One region of the Streptomyces melanosporofaciens genome, then DNA from elsewhere that is predicted to be linked to it. Evidence: riboswitches for the same ligand, from Rfam matches in the RefSeq annotation. Region 1 holds a riboswitch; each other region holds the start of a gene.
What was found. Region 1 has a riboswitch for cyclic di-AMP ahead of BLV72_RS18415 (M23 family metallopeptidase). Riboswitches for the same ligand answer to the same signal wherever they lie in the genome.

Region 1 (5,400 bases):
TGGGAACTGGAGCACAACACCGGCGAGGGCGGTCGCCCGCTGTACGAGCTCTACGCGGACGAGGACGCCCTGACGCTGGCCGAGCGCCGCGTCCATGATCGCCTCGGCGGTGCCCGCTGGGAGGAGCTCGACGGGTTACCCCTGTGGCTGCCGGACCAGCTGCTGCATACGGCCGAGCCCCTGGAGAGCTCCCGTGCGTATGTGGCCGACAATTCGGCCGACCACGCCCGTCGTGTCCTGCGCCGCGCGGAGAACCCCGACCGCCCGGGCGAGGAGACCGAGCGGCTGCTGACGACCGCGTTCGCCCATGACATCGCCCTCGCGCCCAAGCCCCGGCGCCGCTCCGGCGGCCCCGACGCGACCTGGTGCCGGTTCTATGAGCACGCCTTCCTGCTCGCAGGAGGGGACGAGGTCGTGCTGTGGGAGCTGGAGCACAACCTCACCCGGGACGGACGGCTGGTGTGCGAGGTCTACCTCGACGAGGTCTCGGCGGAGCTCGCGGCGGACCGCCACGCCCGCGCGCTGGGCGTCGACCTCTGACGTCGCATGGGTGCCTCTGACCATCCGTAGCCTCTGACGCATCTGTAACCCATGACGTATCCGTAACTTCTGCTGCATCCGCAACCTCTGGTGTCTGGTGCGCCCGTAGCCGCTGACGCCCTCCTGGCCGCTGACTCCCTCGTGACCTCTGACGGGCCGGCAGGGCACCCGCCGCGTAACCTCTGGCGCTCTCGTCGTGGGTCTGACGCGCCCACAGCCTCTGCCGCGCCGCGGAGAGCCCGTCGCGTGCCCGCTGAGTGCCCGTGTACGCCCTCCACGTGCCCGCAGTGAGCCCTCCGCGTGCCCGCTGCCTGCCCGCAGCGCACGCGCGGGAGCCGGGCCCGCTCACGGCGCCCGTCCAGCACCCGCTTGGCCGACACCGATTCGCCTGGCAGCCCGTCAGCCGGAAGCCTGGTGACGAAGGTGACGAGGGCGGCGACGGCGGGACGCGGACCAGGGAAGCGAGAGAAGCCGGTGCGGGTGCGAGGGAGCAGGGCTCGTACGGGCGCCCGTACGGAGTGGCGTACGGCCTGGCCCCGGCTGAGCCGCCCGCACACCCACCGCCGCCGCACCCGCCTGCGCACGCTCATCGACACCGGCGCCGCGGCCGGTGGTGTCTCCGCCGACGCATTCACCGGCCCCACCGCGGGGCCCGGCCCGGCCGAGGACGCTCACCAGGGGCTGCCGGGCCGCCGGGTGGCCCGCTGGGTTCCCGCCCTCCTCATCCTCGGCGGCGTCAGCTTCGACCTGGCCACCCCGTCCGGCTACACCGCCTCGCCCTTCTTCGCCGCCGCCCCTCTGGTCGCCGCGGCGCTCTTACCGCTGCGCCAGACCGTCATCATGGCCGTCATCGCCGTCCTCACGACCTGCCTGCTGGCGGAGTTGCACGGTGTGACGGACCCGACCCAGGCGGCCACCGAGATCGTCACGGTCGCCACCGTGACCGTGCTGGCGGTGGCGATCAACCGTGTCGTACGCCGCAGCTACCACCGGCTCGCCTCGGCGCGCGGTGTCGCGGAGGCGGCCCAGCGCGCCGTCCTGCCCGCGCCGCCCGCCCGTCTCGCCGGGCTGGAGATCGCCGCGCGCTACGTCCCGGCGGAGAAGTACGCGGCGATCGGCGGTGACCTGTACGCGGTCCAGGACACCCCGCACGGCGTACGGCTGACCGTCGGAGACGTACGCGGCAAGGGGCTGGGGGCCGTGGAGGTCGTGGCCATCCTGCTGGGCTGCTTTCGGGAGGCGGCGGAGCAGGAGACGACTCTGGAGGCGCTCGTGGGCCGGCTGGAACGGGCGCTGCAGCGTGAGGGCGCCCGGCGGGCCGACCTGGAGGTGTTCGAGGGGTTCACGACGGCGGTGGTGGCCGAGATTCCGCGTGGCGGCTCCACTCTGCGGCTGCTCAACCGCGGCCATCCGGCACCGCTGCTCATGGCGGAGGACGGCGCGGTGCGCGCCCTGGAGCCGGAGGCGGCGGCGCTGCCGGTGGGGATGGGGGAGTTGGCCGGGTGGCCGGACCGGGTGATGGAGCTGGGGTTCGAGGAGGGGGAGACGCTGCTGCTGTTCACGGATGGGGTGACGGAGGCCCGGGACCGCAATGGCGCGTTCTACGACCCGGCGAAGCAGCTGCGCGGCCGCCGCTTCGCCGATCCGCAGGAGCTGCTGGACGCGTTGGTGGCCGATGTCGAGCGCCATACGGACGGCGGGACGTCGGACGACATGGCGCTGCTGGCGGTCCGCCGGACCCCGGCCCGCGGAAACGGACGGGGGAACGGGCGCGACGGCGGTGATGCGCACCGCACAGGCCTTACGGGGGGCGGCGACACTCCCCACCGTCCGTAGCCGACCGGGTCCATACCGTCCGTAGCCGACCGGGTCCATACCGTGCGTAGTCGACCGAGCTCCCTCCGCATAACAATTGCTGCACGATCGGTCCGCACGCGTTTTTGTGAACCTTTGGCCAGTGTGCCGACTCGCCCCGATCTGTCCCCTCTTGAGCGCTAAGTTCATGCCAAAGGTGCGCGGATTCCTCAGAACAGCTTGGAATCACATCGCGCTCTCTATTAACGTTCGATAACGCAGCGCGGTCGTCACAACCGTCGCAAGGGCGGCACCGTGCGCCGTCGCCGAATCCCATACGTACACCGGCAGTACCGCACCACCAGAAGCACCAAGGGAACCGGGGAACCAACACCTTGGGGTGAATCGGGTCGAACCTGACCCGTAGGAGACCTTCCTGCTCCGAACCCGTCAGCTAACCCGGTAGGCGAGAAGGAAGGAAAGGAGTGCGCCTCCGTGGCGTCCAACAGGTCTGCCCTGGACGAGGCCCCGTATCGCACACGGGGAGGCGGTTTGGGGACCGCCACCGCCTACGGCCCCGGCTTCGACGCCGGCGCCGGGATGAGCTCCGGGGACGGCCACTTCGCCCCCGACGATCGGTACCCGGATGCGGATGGGGACGCGTTCGAGGGCCCGGGTGCCGGATTCGAGACCGAGCCCTGGGAGGAGTGGAACCCCACCGAGGAGTCCATCGCTCCCGTACGCGGCCGGCACCGCGTGGCCAAGCAGCGCGGCGGGACCATGGCGCGCAGCGGCGCCGTCCTCGGGGTCGGCGTGATCGCGGCGGTCGGTGCGGGCGGTATGGCCAGCGCCAAGGACCGTCCCAAGCCGCCCATTTCCATGCCGGACCTCGGCCATGTCGCCGATGAGGTCAAGGCCAGCCTGCCCGCCGCCAAGGACCTGCCCGGCATCGGCTCCTGGGCGTCGGACGACAGCGGCGGCCCGCAGACGGCCGCCGCCCCGCTCTCCCAGGCCGGGCTGACCAGCGAGGACGAGCAGCGCGGCACCACCGACGCGGGCGAGGCGCTCCGCGCCCGCATCCTCCAGCAGGCCGAGAACCAGCAGAACGCGGCGGACGAGGACAGCCGCACCGCCGCGGCGAAGGCCGCCGCGGAGAAGGCATCCGACCAGGCCGCGGAGGTGGCCGCGCAGCGGAAGGCCAAGGCCGAGGCGGAGAAGAAGGCCGCCGAGCAGCGGGCGAAGGAGGCGGCCGAGAAGAAGGCCGCGGCCGAGCGCCAGGCCAGGCTCGCCGCCGCGTACACCCTCCCCGTCGGCTCGTACACCCTGACCGCGAGCTTCGGCCAGGCGGGCGACATCTGGTCGGCCGACCACACCGGCCAGGACTTCGCCGCCCCGACCGGCACCCCGGCCAAGGCGGTGCACGGCGGCACCATCACCCAGGCGGGCTGGGCCGGTTCGTACGGTTACCGCATCGTGCTGACCCTCAGCGACGGCACCGAGGTCTGGTACTGCCACCTGTCCTCGATGGTCGTCACCTCGGGCAAGGTGACGGCGGGCGACGTCATCGGCCGCGTCGGCGCCACCGGCAATGTGACCGGCCCGCACCTCCACCTCGAGGTCCGGCCGGGCGGCGGCTCGCCGATCGACCCGATGCCCTGGCTGCGCCAGCACGGGATGAACCCCTGATACAACCCCTGATACTCCGGCGGCTCTGGCGCTCTCTCCCCCCTTGACGCCAGGGCCGCCGGTTTACGTCCCGACGGGGCCGCCCCCAGGAACAACCCCCCAGGAACAACCCCCCAGGAACAACCCCTCAGGAACAACCCCTCAGGACCAACCCCTCAGAACCAACCCCGCCCAGCCACCACTCCAGGAACAACCCCGCCCAGCCACCACTCCAGGAACAACCCCGCCCGGCCACCCGTTGTAAAGACGTATGGCTGACAACACACAGAAGATCGGTGACCTGTCCGTCTTCCCCTTCTCCCTCGGCGGGAACGTCTTCGGCTGGACCGCCAACGAGTCCGAGTCCTTCCGGGTGCTCGACGCCTTCGTCGCGGCGGGCGGCAATTTCATCGACACCGCCGATGTCTACTCCGCGTGGGTGCCGGGCAACGAGGGCGGCGAGTCCGAGACCGTCCTGGGCAACTGGTTCGCCTCCCGGCGCAACCGTTCCGACGTCGTCCTCGCCACCAAGGTGGGCGGCGGCTCCCCGGAGCCCCGCGGCCTGACCTCGTCCGCCATCAAATCGGGCGTCGAGGAATCCCTCCAGCGGCTGCGCACCGACTACATCGACCTCTACTACACCCACTACGACGATCCGTCGGTGCCGGTGGAGGAGATCATCACCACCCTGGACGAGCTGGTCAGGGAGGGCAAGGTCCGCGAGATCGCCGCGTCCAACGTCAGCGCGGAGCGCCTGGAGGCCCTGCTGACCTTCTCCACCCAGGAGGGCCTGGCCCGCTATGTCGCCCTCCAGCCGCACTACAACCTGGTATCCCGCGACACCTTCGAGGGTGAGCTGGCCGACGTCGCCGCCCGCCACCACCTGGCGACCATCCCGTACTACTCCCTGGCGTCCGGCTTCCTGACCGGCAAGTACCGCCCGGGCACGGCGGTCGACAGCCCCCGCTCCTCGGGCGCGGCCCAGCACCTGGAGACCGAGCGCGGCCAGAAGGTCCTCGCCGCCCTGGACGACGTCGCCGCCAACCACCGCGCCGAGCCCGCCACGGTCGCCCTGGCGTGGCTCCTCGCCCAGCCCACGGTCGTGGCCCCCCTGGCCAGCGCCAGCTCCGTCGACCAGCTCCCCGCCCTCCTGGCCTCGATCGACCTCAAGCTGACCCAGCCGGAACTGGACCTGCTGACGTCGGCATCGGACTGACGGGAAGGCGGGACGGGACGGGGGCGAACCGCCCGGCGGACGGTAGGACGGCGGGCGGGCCACAAGCCCCGCCCGCCTGAGCCCCCCGCACGTACGCGAACCGCTACATACGACTGAGGACCCCTACCGCCGATCGGCGAGGGCCCAGGACGCGAGGGCAACGCCACCGGCGACGGCGAAGACGG
Region 2 (5,400 bases), 1.7 Mb from region 1:
CCGCAGGAGATGGAGCGGGCGCAGGCGCAGATCGAGCGCGAGTGGCTGGACCGGCTGGCCACGGTCGGCGGCCGGGCCGACGAGCTCTGCCGGTACGCCGTGCTCTTCGGCGACCCGCAGCTGGCGCTGACCGCCGTGGAGCGGGTGCTCGACATCACCGCCGAGGAGGTGCGGGCCGTGGCCGCGGCGCGGCTGCGCCCCGACAACCGCGCCGTGCTGGTCTATGAGCCCGTCCAGGGCGCCGAGGACGCAGCCGACACCGCCGAGACCGACGCAGAAGGGGAGGCGGCCCAGTGAGCGACGCCGTCACCGCGACCATGACCTTCCACCCGCAGCCCAAGGGCGGCGCGCCCAAGCCGTGGGCGTTCCCGGCCCCCGAGCGCGGTGAGCTGTCCAACGGCCTTACCGTGCTGCGCTGCCACCGCCCCGGCCAGCAGGTCGTCGCCGTCGAGATCAATCTGGAGGCGCCGCTGGACGCCGAGCCCACCGGGCTCGAAGGCGTCGCCACGATCATGGCGCGCGCCCTGTCGGAGGGCACCGACAAGCACGACGCCGAGGAGTTCGCCGCCGAGCTCGAGCGCTGCGGCGCCACGCTGGACGCGCATGCCGACCACCCCGGCCTCCGCGTCTCCCTGGAGGTCCCGGTCTCCCGGCTGCCCAAGGCGCTCGGTCTGCTGGCCGACGCCCTGCGTGCGCCCGCCTTCCCGGACGGCGAGGTCGAGCGGCTGGTGCGCAACCGGCTGGACGAGATCCCCCATGAGCTGGCCAACCCGGCCCGCCGCGCCTCGATGGCCCTCTCCGCGGCCCTCTTCCCGGCCGAGTCGCGGATGTCCCGGCCGCGCCAGGGCACCCAGGAGACCATCGAGGGCATCGACGCCGCGGCCGTGCGGGCCTTCTACGAGGCGCATGTCCGCCCCTCCACGGCCACCGCCGTGATCGTGGGCGACCTCACCGGGGTCGACCTCGACGGGGCGCTCGCCGACACCCTGGGCGCCTGGACGGGCGGGGCGGGCGCGCCGCGCCCGGTTCCCCCGATCGTCGCGGACGACCTCGGCCGTGTGGTGATCGTCGACCGGCCGGGCGCGGTGCAGACCCAGCTGCTCATCGGGCGCGTCGGCGCCGACCGCCATGACCGGATCTGGCCCGCGCAGGTGCTCGGCACGTACTGCCTCGGTGGCACCCTCACCTCCCGCCTCGACCGTGTGCTGCGCGAGGAGAAGGGCTACACCTACGGGGTGCGCGCCTTCGGTCAGGTGCTGCGCTCGGCGCCCCCGGCGCCCTCGGGCGGCTCCGCGGGCGCCGCCATGCTGGCGATCAGCGGCTCGGTGGCCACCGAGGTCACCGGGCCCGCGCTGGAGGACCTCTGGAAGGTGCTGCGCACGCTGAAGGAGGAGGGGCTCACCGACGAGGAGCGCGATGTCGCGGTGCAGAACCTGGTGGGCGTCGCCCCGCTGAAGTACGAGACGGCGGCGTCCGTCGCGGGCACTCTCGCCGACCAGGTCGAGCAGCATCTTCCGGACGATTTCCAGGCGCAGTTGTACGCCCGCCTCGCGGAGACCGGCACGGTGGAGGCGACCGCCGCGGTGGTGAGCGCCTTCCCGGCGGACCGGCTGGTCACGGTGCTGGTCGGGGACGCCTCGGCGATCGAGGAGCCGGTCAGGGCGCTGGGCATCGGCGAGGTGCGCGTCATCTCCGGCTGAGCCGCGAGGAGTTGGCCGAGTGGCCGGATCCGGCCGAGGAGCCGACGCCCAGGCCGGCTCACTGACGATCCCGGTTCACTGACGATCCGGCAGACGGTCCGGTCAACGAGCTCACGACGGAAGGACCCCGGCCCCCGTAAGGGTGCCGGGGTCCTTCCTTCATGCCCGATTTGCGGGAGTGACAGCTTGTTTGGTTTGTGGGGAGAGCAACAAAAAACCGGAACCGTTTGGTGATCGACAGCGGGCCCGCTTAGCGTCAGTCCGGCTGTTCGCCGGCAACCCGCCGCACCCGCGGCACGGACAGTCATCGCCGAGTCCCCGTACGGCGCGAGCCAGGGGAGCCGGGGACCCACACGTCCCCAGGGGTGAATCGGGCCCCTTCCTCAGCTGGGGGAGGAGTCCGTAGGAGACCTTCCTGCTCCGAACCCGTCAGCTAACCCGGTAGGCGAGAAGGAAGGAAAGGAGTGCGCCTCAGTATGGCGTCCACCCGCACTGCCACCGGGAAACACCGCCGCACCACCAAGGTCAACGTCCGCACCGGCGCGAACGTCGTGGGCATCACCACCGTCGCCTCGGGTGTGGTCGCCGGGATCACCGGACAGGCGTTCGCGGCCGACACGGGCCCCAGTGCCCAGCAGACCGGTCTGACCCAGGCGATCGTGATCGGCGATGGGATCGCGGACCACATCGAGGACCAGGCGCAGGCCCAGGAGACCGCCGCCGAGCAGGCCGCCGCCAAGGCCAAGGCGGAGACGATCGCCCGCCAGGAGGCCGCCAGAAAGGCGGAGGCCGCGGCGAAGAAGGCCAAGGCCGAGCGCGAGGCCAAGGAGCGCGCGGCGCGCGAGGCCGAGCGCAAGCGCCTGAACACCTTCGAGTCGCCGATCAGCGGCTCCTACGTCTCCACCGGCTACGAGGCGGCCAGCGGACTGTGGTCCTCCGGCAGCCACACCGGCATCGACTTCCACGCCTCCTCCGGCACCTCGGTGCACTCCGTGGGCATGGGCGAGATCGTCGAGGCGGGCTGGGGCGGCTCCTACGGCAACAACGTCGTCATCAAGATGAACGACGGCACCTACACCCAGTACGGCCACCTGTCGTCGATCAGCGTCTCGGTCGGCCAGAAGGTCACCCCCGGCCAGCAGATCGGCCTGTCGGGCGCCACCGGCAACGTCACCGGACCGCATCTGCACTTCGAGGCCCGCACCAGTCCGGACTACGGCTCGGACATCGACCCCCTGTCGTATCTGCGCTCGCACGGCGTCAACGTCTGACCCCGCGGGACTCCGCTCACGTCCGACCCCCGCGAGTCTCCGAGAAGGCCCCGTCCACCGGACGGGGCCTTCGGCGTGCCGCCGCCCGCTGACCAAAAAATATCCATGAAATGCACTCCGCCATCGGAAATGACGTCCGATGGGAATAGAGTCGTGCAATGCGCGTTCCATGGATGCGTTTCGCGGGCATTAAGGCGGAGGTTCGACAATGTGGGACCGGAAGTGAGCGGGGATACGACCGCGGCCCAGGGCGGTCGCCGGATTTCGGCGCATGCGGTGTGCACGGCGATTCGCGACGACATCGTCTCCGGCACCCATCAGCCCGGCAGCCGGCTCACCGAGGAACTTCTCGCCCGGCGCTACGGCGTCTCGCGGGTGCCGGTCCGCGAGGCCCTGCGCACCTTGGAGTCCGAGGGCTTCGTGACGACCCGGCGGCACGCGGGGGCCTGCGTCGCCCAGCCCTCCGAGCGCGAGGCGGCCGATCTGCTGGACATCCGGGCGCTGCTGGAGCCGCTGGGCGCCGCGCGGGCCGCACAGCGCCGCACCGAGGCCCATCTGAAGGTGCTGCGCGGGCTGGTCCGGCTCGGCCGGGAGCGGGCCCAACACGGCCGGCTCGGCGAGCTGCGGCCGCTGGGCGACTGGTTCCACGAGACGCTCGCCCAGGCGTCCGGCAGCCCGAGCCTGGCCGCGATGCTCGTCCAGCTGCGCCGCAAGACCGCGTGGGTGTACGCGGCCGTGCCCGCGCCGCAGTCCGCACCGCCCGGGGGTGCCCGGCGCCCCGACCCGGCCGCGCGGGCCGTGGAGTCCTGGGCGGAGCACGGCGCGCTGGTGGACGCGGTGGCGCGCGGTGACGCCGACCGGGCGCGGGCGCTCGCCGCAGCGCACACCGAGCGCGCGCTGGCGGAATACCGGCAGCGCCGCCCCATCCCGGTGAGCGCTTCGAAACATTCCGTAAACACGGCGAGCGGCCGGAATTAACAGCGATCCCGTATACAACTCTCGGGAATTCTCCGCATGGTTTTGCGGCGCCCGGTTTTCGGTCCGCCGAGTCCGGGTGGAAACGGAAAACAGCGGGGCCGCGGGGACCGTAATGGTCGCCGCGGCCCCGCCGTGCCGAACCCTTGAATCACACGGAAATCACACAGGAATCACATGTGAATCGGGCGGTGGATCAGACGGTCTCGGGAAGCTCCTCGAGGCCCTCCGCCACCAGCTTCGCCAGCCGGTCGAGCGCGACCTCGGCATCGTCCGCGTCGGAGGCGAGGACGACCTCCTCGCCGCCCTGGGCGCCCAGGCCCAGCACGGCCAGCATGGAGGCGGCGTTGACCGGGGTGCCGTCGCCCTTGGCGATCGTGATGGGGACGCCGGCGGCGGTGGCCGCCCGGACGAAGATCGACGCAGGGCGGGCGTGCAGGCCCTCGGCCCAGCCGATGGTGACGCGGCGCTCAGCCATGGTGTTGCCCTTCAGGTGTGACGGGTGCTGTTGTCTAGACCAAAATCATACGGTGTCCGGATTCACCCGGTCGATGTCCGAGTGAGCCCGGGCATGCCCGGACTGGCCCGATACGGACCTTCCCCCGACACTCGGCCCCGACGCAAGGGTGTCCACCATCCGGACCGGGCGGGCCCGTACCCTGGGCCCCATGCGGAGCCCGTCGGACCATCACGCCTACCCGACCCACTGGGAAGCCGATGTGGTGCTCCGGGACGGCGGCACGGCACAGATCCGTCCCATCACCCCTGATGACGCCCAGCGGCTGGTCAGCTTCTACGAACGGGTGTCGGACGAGTCGAAGTACTACCGCTTCTTCGCGCCCTACCCCCGCCTGTCCGACCGCGATGTCCACCGCTTCACCCACCACGACTACGTCGACCGGGTGGGCCTGGCGGCCATCGTGGGGGATGAGTTCATCGCCACGGTGCGCTACGACCGCATCGACGGACGGGGGATGCCGGCCGCGGCCCCCGCCGACGAGGCCGAGGTCGCCTTCCTCGTCCAGGACGCCCACCAGGGTCGCGGGGTGGCCTCCGCGCTCCTCGAACACATCGCCGCCGTCGCGCGCGAGCGGGACATCCGCCGGTTCGCCGCCGAGGTGCTGCCCGCCAACACCAAGATGATCAAGGTGTTCACGGACGCGGGCTACACCCAGAAGCGCAGCTTCGAGGACGGCGTCGTCCGCCTCGAATTCGATCTGGAACCCACCGACCGCTCCCTGGCCGTCATGCGCGCCCGCGAGCAGCGGGCCGAGGCCCGCTCCGTCCAGCGGCTGCTCGCGCCCGGCTCCGTCGCCGTCATCGGCACCAGCCGCACGCCCGGCGGCGTCGGCCGCACCGTGCTGCGCAACCTCCTGGACGGCGGCTTCACGGGGCGCGTCCACGCCGTCAACCACGCCTTCCCCGACGACATGGCGCACCTCGCGCCCGAGGGC
Region 3 (5,400 bases), 1.2 Mb from region 1:
GCTCCCACCCTCTTCACCTGGGAGTTCGCCACCGATCCCTACCCGGCGTACGCCTGGCTACGCGAGCACGCCCCGGTGCACCGGACCACGCTGCCCAGTGGTGTCGACGCCTGGCTGGTGACCCGTTACGCCGATGCCCGGAAGGCACTGGCCGATCCCCGGCTCTCCAAGAACCCCCAGCGGCACAGCGCGGCGGCCCACGCAAAGGGCAAGGTGGGCATTCCCGGCGAACAACGTGCCGACCTGATGACACATCTGCTCAATATCGACCCTCCCGACCACACCCGGCTGCGGCGCCTGGTCTCCAAGGCGTTCACCCCGCGCCGGGTGGCCGCGTTCACCCCTCGCGTGCAGACCCTCACCGATCAGCTCATCGACGCCTTCGAGGAAAGGGGAGAGGCGGACCTCATCCATGAGTTCGCCTTCCCTCTCCCTATCTATGCGATCTGCGATCTGCTCGGGGTGCCGCGCGAGGACCAGGACGACTTCCGGGACTGGGCCGGCGCGATGATCCGGCACGGCGGAGGCCCGCGCGGCGGAGTGGCCCGCGCCGTGAAGAGGATCCGCGCGTATCTCGGCGGGCTGATCCACCGCAAGCGCCTGGAGCTCGTGGAGCGGAGGGAGGAAGAGGACGGGGAGGATCTGATCTCGGGGCTGATCCGGGCCAGCGACCACGGGGAGCACCTCACCGAGAACGAGGCCGCGGCCATGGCCTTCATCCTCTTGTTCGCCGGCTTCGAGACCACCGTCAACCTCATCGGCAACGGCGTCTACGCACTCCTGCGCCATCCGGAGCAGCGAGCCGTCATGCAGCGGGCCCTGGAAGAAGGGGACGAGCGGCTGCTGGCCGCCGGGGTCGAGGAGCTGCTGCGCTACGACGGGCCCGTGGAGATCGCCACCTGGCGGTTCGCCACCGAGCCGCTCACCCTCGCGGGCCAGCGCATCGCCGAAGGGGAGCCGGTGCTGGTGGTGCTCGCCGCCGCCGACCGGGACCCCGAGCGGTTCGCGGAGCCCGATCTCCTCGACCTCACCCGCCGCGACAACCAGCACCTCGGCTACGGCCACGGCATCCACTACTGCCTCGGCGCCCCGCTCGCCCGGCTGGAGGCGCAGACCGCGATCGCCACCCTGCTGCGGCGCCTGCCCGGACTGCGGCTCGCGGCGGATCCGGAGGATCTGCGGTGGCGCGGCGGGCTCATCATGCGCGGGCTGCGCACGCTCCCGGTGACCTGGAATTCCGCGGACCGCTGAGGCGTCCAAGGCCCGTGCGTACGGACATTGGTGACGAATGATCAGCTGTGTGACCTCGGCGTGACCTGGGATACATCGGCTTGTGATGATCGAGTGCCCTCGCTATGTTCACCGGCAACCGAGTTCGCCATAGAGAGGGCAATCGCATGCGTTCCGGTAATGGTCGACACCGTCGCCCCCGTCAGGCTCCGGCCATCATCGTCGCGGCGGGGGTCACGGGAGCGAGCATCGCCCTGCCCCTCTTCGGGGCGTCGGGCGCCCAGGCCGCCGACACCGCCACCTGGGATCAGGTCGCCGAGTGCGAGAGCGGCGGCATGTGGAGCGCCAACGAGGGCAACGGCTTCTACGGCGGATTGCAGCTGACCCTCGACATGTGGAAGGACTACGGCGGCACGGAGTACGCCCCGCGTCCCGACCTGGCCAGCCGCTCCCAGCAGATATCCGTCGCCCAGTCGATCCTCGGCGACCGCGGCCCCGACGCCTGGCCGAGCTGTGCGCTGGGCGCCGGGCTCACCGACGGCGGCGGCGCCCCCGATGTGAACCCCGGTGGCACGGCCACCCCGGATGCGGGGACCGGCCGGGGCGAGGCGGGGGACCGGGGGCGGGACGGCTCCTCCTCGCCGGAGTCGGACCGTTCGGGGACGTCCGACAGCGCCGGTAAGCCGGATTCGTCCGGATCGACCGAGGAGCCGGAGGCCCCCCACACCTCCAAGTCCCCCGATGGGCTGGACGGCTCGGCATCGGACACCCCGACGCCGGACGGCTCGGCCTCGGATGACCCGGCATCGGGCGACTCGGACGACTCGGCGTCGGACGGCTCGAAGGGGTCCTCGGCGGATCCCTCCGCCGACCCCTCGCCCTCCGGCCGTCACCGCGGCTCCCCGGACGCCGGGGAGCGGGCCGAGGGCGGCGATGCGGTGGGCGGGCAGCCCTCCGGGCGCCACGCTTCGCGCGACGCCGCGGACCGCGACCAGGGCCCCACGGGCGACGATTACACTGTTCGCCCCGGTGACAATCTGTCAGGGATCGCCGAGGACCGAAATGTGTCCCGAGGTTGGGAAGGGCTCTACGAGAGCAACGAGGAGCTCATCGGAATCGACCCCGACCTGATCATCCCTGGTCAGCGACTTGACCTCTCCATCAGGGAGCAGTGATTCGGGGGGAATTGCCCGATCTGGTTCCGGTGAGACATACATCTCGTCACAATTTCCGGGCCGCACCTCCTGTCCGATCTCTCCTCACCCGGCCCTACCTGCGCCGATGTGGGCCGGGTGAGATCAATTACAGCCCCATTCGCTGCCATTGGGGTGTTTGAACGTTCTCGGGAGGTGTGTTTAACGTCTTTCCGCTCGCCACCGCGAGCACCGTCGATCGTCACGCCGAATCCTGCCGGCGGTCGGGGGAATCCGACGCGTCAGCGCCGAAGGCAGGAGCGGGGGACCCAAGGTAGGTGCCGAGTGGCCTGTGGACACGGGCTCGTCGGCTAGGGGTGAAGCCGGGAGCGATCATCGCGACCGGCCGGGCAACTCACGTCCGAACCCGACAGCTCACCTCGTAGGCGTCGGTGAGGAAACGAACCAACGATGCTGAAGTCCAACGGGAAGCACCGCCGTCCCTCCAAGGCCACCCGTATCGCCGCGCTCACCGGTCTCGCCGGTGCCGCCGTGGCGGCGCCCCTCATCGGGGCGACCTCCGCCTCCGCGGCCACCAGCTCCCAGTGGGACCAGGTCGCGCAGTGCGAGGCCGGTGGCAACTGGTCGATCAACACCGGCAACGGCTACTACGGCGGCCTGCAGTTCTCGAGCTCCACCTGGGCCGCGTACGGCGGCACCGCCTACGCGCCCACCGCGGACAAGGCCAGCAAGAGCCAGCAGATCCAGATAGCCGAGAAGGTCCTCGGCAGCCAGGGCAAGGGCGCCTGGCCGGTCTGCGGCAAGGGTCTGACCTCCGGCGGCAGCCCGTCCGCGCCCTCCGCGCCCTCCGGTTCGCAGGACCAGCCGTCGGCCTCCACCAAGTCGGCCCCGGCCGCCCAGCCTGCCCAGCCGAAGGCGCAGCCGCACTCCGAGCCCGAGCGCGCCACGCGTGAGCAGCCCCGTGGCCCGATCAAGAAGGGTGACGGCGAGTACAAGGTCAAGGCCGGCGACACCCTCGGCACGATCGCCAAGGAGCACCACGTCAAGGGCGGCTGGAAGAAGCTCTTCAAGCTGAACGACGACATCGTGGAGAAGGCCGACCTGATCTACCCCGGCCAGAAGCTCCACCTCGGCTGAGCCGCGGTGAGCACCTGAGAGTCGAGCCCCGGTCGGGCGTGCCGCCCCCATGGCGCGCCCCACCGGGGCTCCCCCATTTCCCGATTCACCAGAAGTCTGGATATGTGATTCGGAATCTGGCTTTTTGTGTCACGCCCCCGTCTCGTGGGGCGGGCGAACGCGGGGTGCAGCCCTCCCGGCCCGTTAGGCTCGTGCTGCTACCGCAGACCCATACGAAGGAGAACCTCGTGCCGTCCATCGACGTCGTCGTAGCTCGCGAGATCCTCGACTCGCGAGGCAACCCCACGGTCGAGGTCGAGGTTGGCCTCGACGACGGCAGCACCGGCCGTGCCGCCGTTCCGTCCGGCGCCTCCACCGGCGCCTTCGAGGCCCTCGAGCTCCGTGACGGCGACAAGAACCGCTACAACGGCAAGGGCGTGGAGAAGGCCGTCCTCGCCGTCATCGAGCAGATCGGCCCCGAGCTGGTCGGCTACGACGCCACCGAGCAGCGCCTGATCGACCAGGCGATGTTCGACCTGGACGCCACCCCGGACAAGTCCTCGCTCGGTGCCAACGCCATCCTCGGCGTCTCCCTCGCGGTCGCGCACGCCGCCTCCGAGGCGTCCGACCTCCCGCTCTTCCGTTACCTCGGCGGGCCGAACGCCCATCTGCTGCCGGTGCCGATGATGAACATCCTCAACGGCGGATCGCACGCCGACTCCAATGTGGACATCCAGGAGTTCATGATCGCGCCGATCGGCGCGGAGTCCTTCTCCGAGGCCGTGCGCTGGGGCGCCGAGGTCTATCACACCCTGAAGTCCGTGCTGAAGGAGCGCGGCCTGTCCACCGGCCTCGGCGACGAGGGCGGCTTCGCGCCGAACCTCGGCTCCAACCGTGAGGCCCTCGACCTGATCCTCGAGGCGATCAAGAAGGCCGGCTACCAGCCGGGCCAGGACATCGCGCTCGCGCTGGACGTCGCCGCCTCCGAGTTCTACAAGGACGGGTCGTACGAGTTCGAGGGCAAGTCCCGCACCGCCGCCGAGATGACCTCGTACTACGCCGAGCTGGTCGCCGCGTACCCGCTGGTCTCCATCGAGGACCCGCTGAACGAGGAGGACTGGGACGGCTGGAAGACCATCACCGAGCAGCTCGGCGACAAGGTCCAGCTGGTCGGCGACGACCTCTTCGTCACCAACCCCGAGCGGCTCTCCCGCGGTATCGACAGCGACACCGCGAACGCCCTGCTGGTCAAGGTCAACCAGATCGGCTCGCTGACCGAGACCCTGGACGCCGTCGAGCTGGCCCAGCGCAGCGGCTACAAGTGCATGATGTCGCACCGCTCCGGTGAGACCGAGGACGTCACCATCGCCGACCTGGCCGTCGCCACCAACTGCGGCCAGATCAAGACCGGCGCCCCGGCCCGCTCCGAGCGGGTGGCCAAGTACAACCAGCTGCTGCGCATCGAGGAGATCCTCGACGACGCCGCGGTGTACGCGGGTCGCTCGGCCTTCCCGCGCTTCAAGGGCTGACCTGCGTACGTCCTCACGTAGCAGACACGTCTGACACCCGTCCCCGGCCGCGGTCCCGTACCGTGACCGGGGACGGCGTTACGCGTCACTCAAGCGAACTCATCTCCGGGGAGGCGACGTGCCGGCGGATCGCGAGCGGTTCTCCACCGCGACCAGGCTCAAGGCGCTCGGCGAGCATGCCGCCGCCCGGGTCTACCGGGTGCGGACCAAGCGCCGCCGGGGCCGGCTGACCGGCCGCGCGGCCCTGCTCGCGCTGGTCGTCTGCTCGCTCGTGGTGGCGCTCGCCTACCCGATGCGGCAGTACATCTCCCAGCGCTCCGACATCGCCGAGCAGCGGAGCGAGGCCCAGCGGGCCCGCGAGGACGTGAAGA
Region 4 (5,400 bases), 1.0 Mb from region 1:
GCGCTGCTTGGGCTTCCTGTGCGACGCCACTGCGGCGGTTCACCTGGTCTTTCTTGGGCATTCCAGGACATTCCGCTGATCCTGGACCCTCGTGGGGAGCGGACGGACAGGTGGCAGTCCGCCGTGAGGCGGGGACCCTCAGTTGACGGGAAGCGGACTGCCACCTGGAGGAGGAAGTTAGGCGGGAAACCGGGGGGCGTGCGGGGGATTGAACGGGAGTGCACGGATTTCGTCGCTCCCGTGACGGCGGCTGATCGCCCGGCGAGTGGGGTGGTCGGGAGTGTGGGGCGGCCGTGACCGAAGCGTCGATAGGGGCCCACCCGAGTGCCGGGTGATGATATGCGCGCGGTTAGTCTCCGGAGCCATGGACGTACTCATTCACGTGTTCGTCGGCCTGCACATCGTCGGCATCGGCGCGCTGCTCGGCGGCTTCTTCTCGCAGCTCAAGGCGATGGGCACGGGCGAGGCCCGGATGACCCCGGCGATGCTGCACGGCGCGCTGACCATGCTGGTGACCGGCGCGGCGCTGGTCGGGCTCAATCAGGCCGACGACAACAGCGTCGACAACATCAAGATCGGTGTGAAGCTGGCGCTGCTGATCGTGGTCCTCGGCCTGGTGTATGTGAAGCGCGACGAGGAGAAGGTAGAGTCTGCCGCCTTCGGCGCGGTGGGTGCCTTGACAACGGCAAATATTTTCATCGCCGTGCTGTGGACCTGACGAGCTGATCATCTGAGGTAATCACGAGACAATTCCGACACCTTTTCGACACGATCCTGAGGCAACCGTTTGCACTCGTGAGCTGTCCTGGTAAAGAGCGAGGCAGTCGAGAGGAGTGGCCATGGGGGCAGTGGGGGCAGTCAGAAGCAGGCATGGTGGGCGTGGCCGACGCGCGGGCCTCGTGCTGGGGCTGGCGGGGATGACGGTGCCGCTCGCGGTCGCCGTCGCCGGTCCCGCGCAGGCTCAGGCACGGCCGGCCCAGGCACGGCCGCTGGGCAGGTCGGCCGGATCGGTGACACCGGCGACCATGGCCGCGTCATCGTGTACGACCAGCGTGGGGCCGTACCAGAGGCAGGCCGAGCGGTTCCTGGGCCGCCCCGTGGACGGGCGGCAGTCGCGGGCGGACTGTCTCGCGATCCAGAAGTTCCAGGTCAACCACGGCATCAGCCCGACGATCGGCTACGCGGGCCCGATCACCTGGGGCGTGATGAGCCTGATCAACACCCAGAAGGCGGCCGGACACAACCCGAACGCGGCGAAGAAGTGCCCGACCAACAAGGGCCGCATCGCCTGTGTCGACCTCACCCGGCAGCTCAGCTGGATCCAGGACGGCTCCCGGCTGGTCTACGGGCCGGTGCCGGTGCGGTCCGGGCGGAACGGCTTCGAGACCCGCACCGGGCTGAAGAAGATCTACTGGCGGAACATCGACCACTGGTCGACGCTCTACAAGGTCGCCATGCCCTACAGCCAGTTCTTCGACGGCGGTCAGGCGTTCCACTCGATCGCCGGGAGCGTATGGTCCCCGCCCGGCTCCCACGGCTGCGTCAATATGCGCACGGGCGAGGCCAAGAAGTACTGGAGCCTGCTGAAGAACGGCGACGACGTGTACGTCTACGGGCGCAAGCCCGGCACGTGAGCCGATGAGGTGACGGATGCCGCTGCCCGGGGCCCCGGCCCCGGGCAGCGGCACGCCAAGGGCCGTGCGGCCCCCGTGCCGCCCTACGCGGGCCGCACGCTCCCGTAGATCGGCATCTCGGTGATCGGCGCCTTCTTCACCACATCGCCCGGCTTCGGCGCGTGGATCATCATCCCGTCGCCGATGTAGAGGCCGACATGGCTGATGTCGTCGTAGAAGAAGACCAGATCGCCCGGCTGGAGTTCGGACGTCGAGACGCGCGTACCGGCCTTCACCTGGTCCCAGGTGGTGCGCGGCAGCGAGATCCCGGCCGTCTTCCAGGCCGCCTGCGTCAGCCCTGAGCAGTCGAAGGAGCTGGGGCCGGTCGCGCCCCAGACATACGGCTTGCCGAGCTGCGACTTCGCGAAGGCGATGGCCTGGGCCGCCTTGGAGCTGTTGGCCGGCGCCGAGGGCGTCGTCGAACCGGAGCTGCTGTCTCCGTTCTGCTGCTCCTGCTTCTTGCGCGCCGCCTCCTGGCGCTGCTTCTCGGCGAGCGCGGCCGCCTTACGGCGGGCCTCTTCCGCCTTCTTCTTCTCGATCGCCGCCAGCCGCGCCTTCTCCTTGGCGGTCAGATTCGCCAGCAGCCGCCGGGCCTCGGTCAGCTTGTCCTGGACGGTCTTCTTCTGGGTCTTCAGCTGCTTCTGCGACGCGGTCAGCGAGGCGAGGCTCTCGCTGGCCTTACCGCGCTCCTTGGCGGCGCTCGCCTGCTGCTTCTGGAAGTCGTCGACGGCCTGCTTCTGCCGACCGGTCAGCCGGTCGATCAGATGCGACTGGTCGAAGACGTCCTGCGGATCGTTGGAGAACAGCAGGGTCGCGGCGGAGCGGGCCATTCCGCCGTCGCGGTACTGGGCGGCGGCGTAGGCGCCGAGCGTGCGCCGCGCCTCGTTGAGCTTCTCGGTGCGCTCGGCGACGGAGTCCAGCAGCTTGTCGACCTTGCCCCGCTGCTGATCGGCCCGCTCCTTGGCGGCGTTGTAGCGCTGGGTGGCGCTCTCCGCCTGGTGGTAGAGGGTGTCGACCTTCTCCTTGACCTTCTCGATCGACGGGGCGGCCGGCTTGGGGTCGCCCGGCGCGGCGTTGGCCGTCTGGGAGAGGAGGGTGACGGATGCGAGAGCGGCCGTGGTGAACCCGACGGCCGTACGGCGGCCGTGACCGGTGAGCGGGGCCGGTATTCGGCTCCGCGGCTTGCGGTGCGACGCCAAGGGAGGCGACTCCTTCCGTGGACCGCCTACCGGGTTAGCTGTCGGGTTCGGGCGGTACGGAAGGTTGCCCTACGGCCGTGTCCGGGCGGCACCTGCGTGCCACGCCGTTCGGGCCGATTCACCCCGGTGTTGCGTTGTCGGGTCCCCGGCTCCGGGCGCCCTACGGCGGTGCCGGACTCGGCGGAGGCCGCCCGTGCCGACGTGGTTCGCCGACGGATCTTCCGGGCCGCCTGACGCAGGACGGTAGCCAACACGTGGGGCTCCTGTGAAGACTGGTGGCCGTTTTGCCCGAAACCGTTTCGTGATGTTCGGGCATCGGCTGTCAGTGGGGCGGCCTAGACTCGGGGAGCGATGAGCAGCCTCTTTGACGACAGCTTCCTGGCGGACCTCGGGCCTCCTTCGAACGAGGAGCCACCGCCGCCGCCCGAGGATTCGGCGCACCCCGGCCCCGACGGTGCCGAGGACGTGCCGCATCACCTGTTCAGCGGCGGCTTCGACGCGCCCGTGCCCCGGGAGGCCCATTACCGGGACGGCGCGGCGCGGCCCGTCGTGGACCCGTCCGCCCTGCTCGAGGGGTTGAACGAGCAGCAGAGAGCCGCCGTGGAGCACACCGGCTCGCCGCTGCTGATCGTCGCGGGCGCCGGCTCCGGCAAGACCCGGGTGCTCACCCACCGCATCGCCTATCTGCTCGGCGCCCGCGGGACGCACCCCGGCCAGATCCTCGCCATCACCTTCACCAACAAGGCGGCGGGCGAGATGAAGGAGCGGGTGGAGGAGCTCGTCGGCCCGCGGGCGAACGCCATGTGGGTCTCCACCTTCCACAGCGCCTGCGTCCGCATCCTGCGCCGCGAGTCCAAGAAGCTCGGCTTCACCTCATCGTTCTCGATCTACGACGCCGCCGACTCCAAGCGGCTGATGTCGCTGGTCTGCCGGGATCTGGATCTCGACCCCAAGCGGTTCCCGCCGAAGTCCTTCAGCGCCAAGATCTCCAACCTGAAGAACGAGCTGATCGACGAGGAGACCTTCGCCGGACAGGCGACGGACGGTTTCGAGAAGACGCTGGCCGAGGCGTATGCGATGTACCAGGCGAGGCTGCGCGAGGCCAACGCGCTGGACTTCGACGACATCATCATGACCACGGTCAATCTGCTCCAGGCGTTCCCGGACGTGGCCGAGCACTACCGCCGCCGCTTCCGGCACGTCCTGGTGGACGAGTACCAGGACACCAACCACGCGCAGTACACCCTCGTGCGCGAGCTGGTGGGCACGGACACCGAGGAGACCACGGCCGCCGAGCTGTGCGTGGTGGGCGACGCCGACCAGTCGATCTACGCCTTCCGGGGCGCCACGATCCGCAACATCCTCCAGTTCGAGGAGGACTACCCCACCGCGCGGACGATCCTCCTCGAGCAGAACTACCGCTCCACCCAGACCATCCTGAGCGCGGCCAACGCGGTCATCGAGCGCAATGAGAACCGCCGCCCGAAGAACCTGTGGACCGAGGCCGGCGCCGGGACCGAGATCACCGGCTATGTGGCCGACACCGAGCACGACGAGGCCCAATTCGTCGCCGACGAGATCGACCGGCTGACCGACGCGGGCGACGCCAAGGCCGGTGACGTGGCGGTCTTCTACCGGACCAACGCCCAGTCCCGTGTCTTCGAAGAGATCTTCATCCGGGTCGGGCTGCCGTACAAGGTCGTCGGCGGCGTGCGCTTCTACGAGCGCAAGGAGGTCCGGGACGTCCTCGCCTATCTGCGGGTGCTGGCCAACCCCGAGGACTCCGTCCCGCTCCGCCGGATTCTGAACGTGCCCAAGCGCGGCATCGGGGAGCGCGCGGAGGCCATGATCGACGCGCTGGCGCTGCGCGAGAAGATCACCTTCCCGCAGGCGCTGCGCCGGGTCGACGACGCGTACGGCATGGCGGCCCGCTCGGCCAACGCCGTCAAGCGGTTCAACACGCTCATGGAGGAGCTGCACACCATTGTGGAGTCCGGGGCGGGCCCGGCGACCGTCCTGGAGGCGGTGCTGGAGCGCACCGGCTATCTGGCCGAGCTCCAGGCGTCCACCGACCCGCAGGACGAGACCCGGATCGAGAACCTGCAGGAGCTCGCGGCCGTGGCCCTGGAGTTCGAGCAGGACCGCGGCGAGGAGAACCCCGGCACCCTCGCGGACTTCCTGGAGCAGGTCGCGCTCGTCGCCGACTCCGACCAGATCCCCGACGAGGACACCGACGGCTCCGGCGTGATCACGCTGATGACGCTGCACACGGCGAAGGGCCTGGAGTTCCCGGTCGTCTTCCTCAGCGGCATGGAGGACGGCGTCTTCCCGCATATGCGGGCGCTCGGCCAGACCAAGGAGCTGGAGGAGGAGCGGCGGCTGGCCTATGTGGGTATCACCCGGGCCCGCGAGCGGCTCTATCTGACCCGCTCGACCATGCGCAGTGCCTGGGGCCAGCCCGCGTACAACCCGCCCTCCCGCTTCCTGGAGGAGATCCCGGACCAGTATGTCCGGTGGCGGCGCACCGG

Region 2: another riboswitch for cyclic di-AMP. It lies ahead of BLV72_RS25955 (M23 family metallopeptidase); the one in region 1 lies ahead of BLV72_RS18415 (M23 family metallopeptidase).
Region 3: another riboswitch for cyclic di-AMP. It lies ahead of BLV72_RS13190 (transglycosylase family protein); the one in region 1 lies ahead of BLV72_RS18415 (M23 family metallopeptidase).
Region 4: another riboswitch for cyclic di-AMP. It lies ahead of BLV72_RS13980 (C40 family peptidase); the one in region 1 lies ahead of BLV72_RS18415 (M23 family metallopeptidase).

The regions. Positions count from the first base shown of each region.
Region 1 covers NZ_FNST01000002.1:3,672,763-3,678,162, forward strand. Annotated here, with positions in the region: gene BLV72_RS18405 (DUF6227 family protein) at 1-540, shown strand, start outside; gene BLV72_RS18410 (PP2C family protein-serine/threonine phosphatase) at 1,015-2,376, shown strand; cyclic di-AMP (ydaO/yuaA leader) riboswitch at 2,684-2,818, shown strand; gene BLV72_RS18415 (M23 family metallopeptidase) at 2,830-4,020, shown strand; gene BLV72_RS18420 (aldo/keto reductase) at 4,271-5,215, shown strand; partial or broken gene BLV72_RS18425 (hypothetical protein) at 5,339-5,400, opposite strand, start outside.
Region 2 covers NZ_FNST01000002.1:5,344,664-5,350,063, forward strand. Annotated here, with positions in the region: gene BLV72_RS25945 (M16 family metallopeptidase) at 1-297, shown strand, start outside; gene BLV72_RS25950 (M16 family metallopeptidase) at 294-1,700, shown strand; cyclic di-AMP (ydaO/yuaA leader) riboswitch at 1,999-2,162, shown strand; gene BLV72_RS25955 (M23 family metallopeptidase) at 2,177-2,971, shown strand; gene BLV72_RS25960 (GntR family transcriptional regulator) at 3,194-3,949, shown strand; gene BLV72_RS25965 (HPr family phosphocarrier protein) at 4,143-4,424, opposite strand; gene BLV72_RS25970 (bifunctional acetate--CoA ligase family protein/GNAT family N-acetyltransferase) at 4,615-5,400, shown strand, end outside.
Region 3 covers NZ_FNST01000002.1:2,495,588-2,500,987, reverse strand. Annotated here, with positions in the region: gene BLV72_RS13200 (cytochrome P450 family protein) at 1-1,251, shown strand, start outside; gene BLV72_RS13195 (LysM peptidoglycan-binding domain-containing protein) at 1,398-2,405, shown strand; cyclic di-AMP (ydaO/yuaA leader) riboswitch at 2,660-2,827, shown strand; gene BLV72_RS13190 (transglycosylase family protein) at 2,835-3,521, shown strand; gene eno (phosphopyruvate hydratase) at 3,749-5,029, shown strand; gene BLV72_RS13180 (FtsB family cell division protein) at 5,148-5,400, shown strand, end outside.
Region 4 covers NZ_FNST01000002.1:2,674,594-2,679,993, reverse strand. Annotated here, with positions in the region: gene BLV72_RS13995 (C40 family peptidase) at 1-30, opposite strand, end outside; gene BLV72_RS13990 (hypothetical protein) at 365-718, shown strand; gene BLV72_RS13985 (L,D-transpeptidase) at 918-1,634, shown strand; gene BLV72_RS13980 (C40 family peptidase) at 1,718-2,872, opposite strand; cyclic di-AMP (ydaO/yuaA leader) riboswitch at 2,881-3,050, opposite strand; gene pcrA (DNA helicase PcrA) at 3,224-5,400, shown strand, end outside.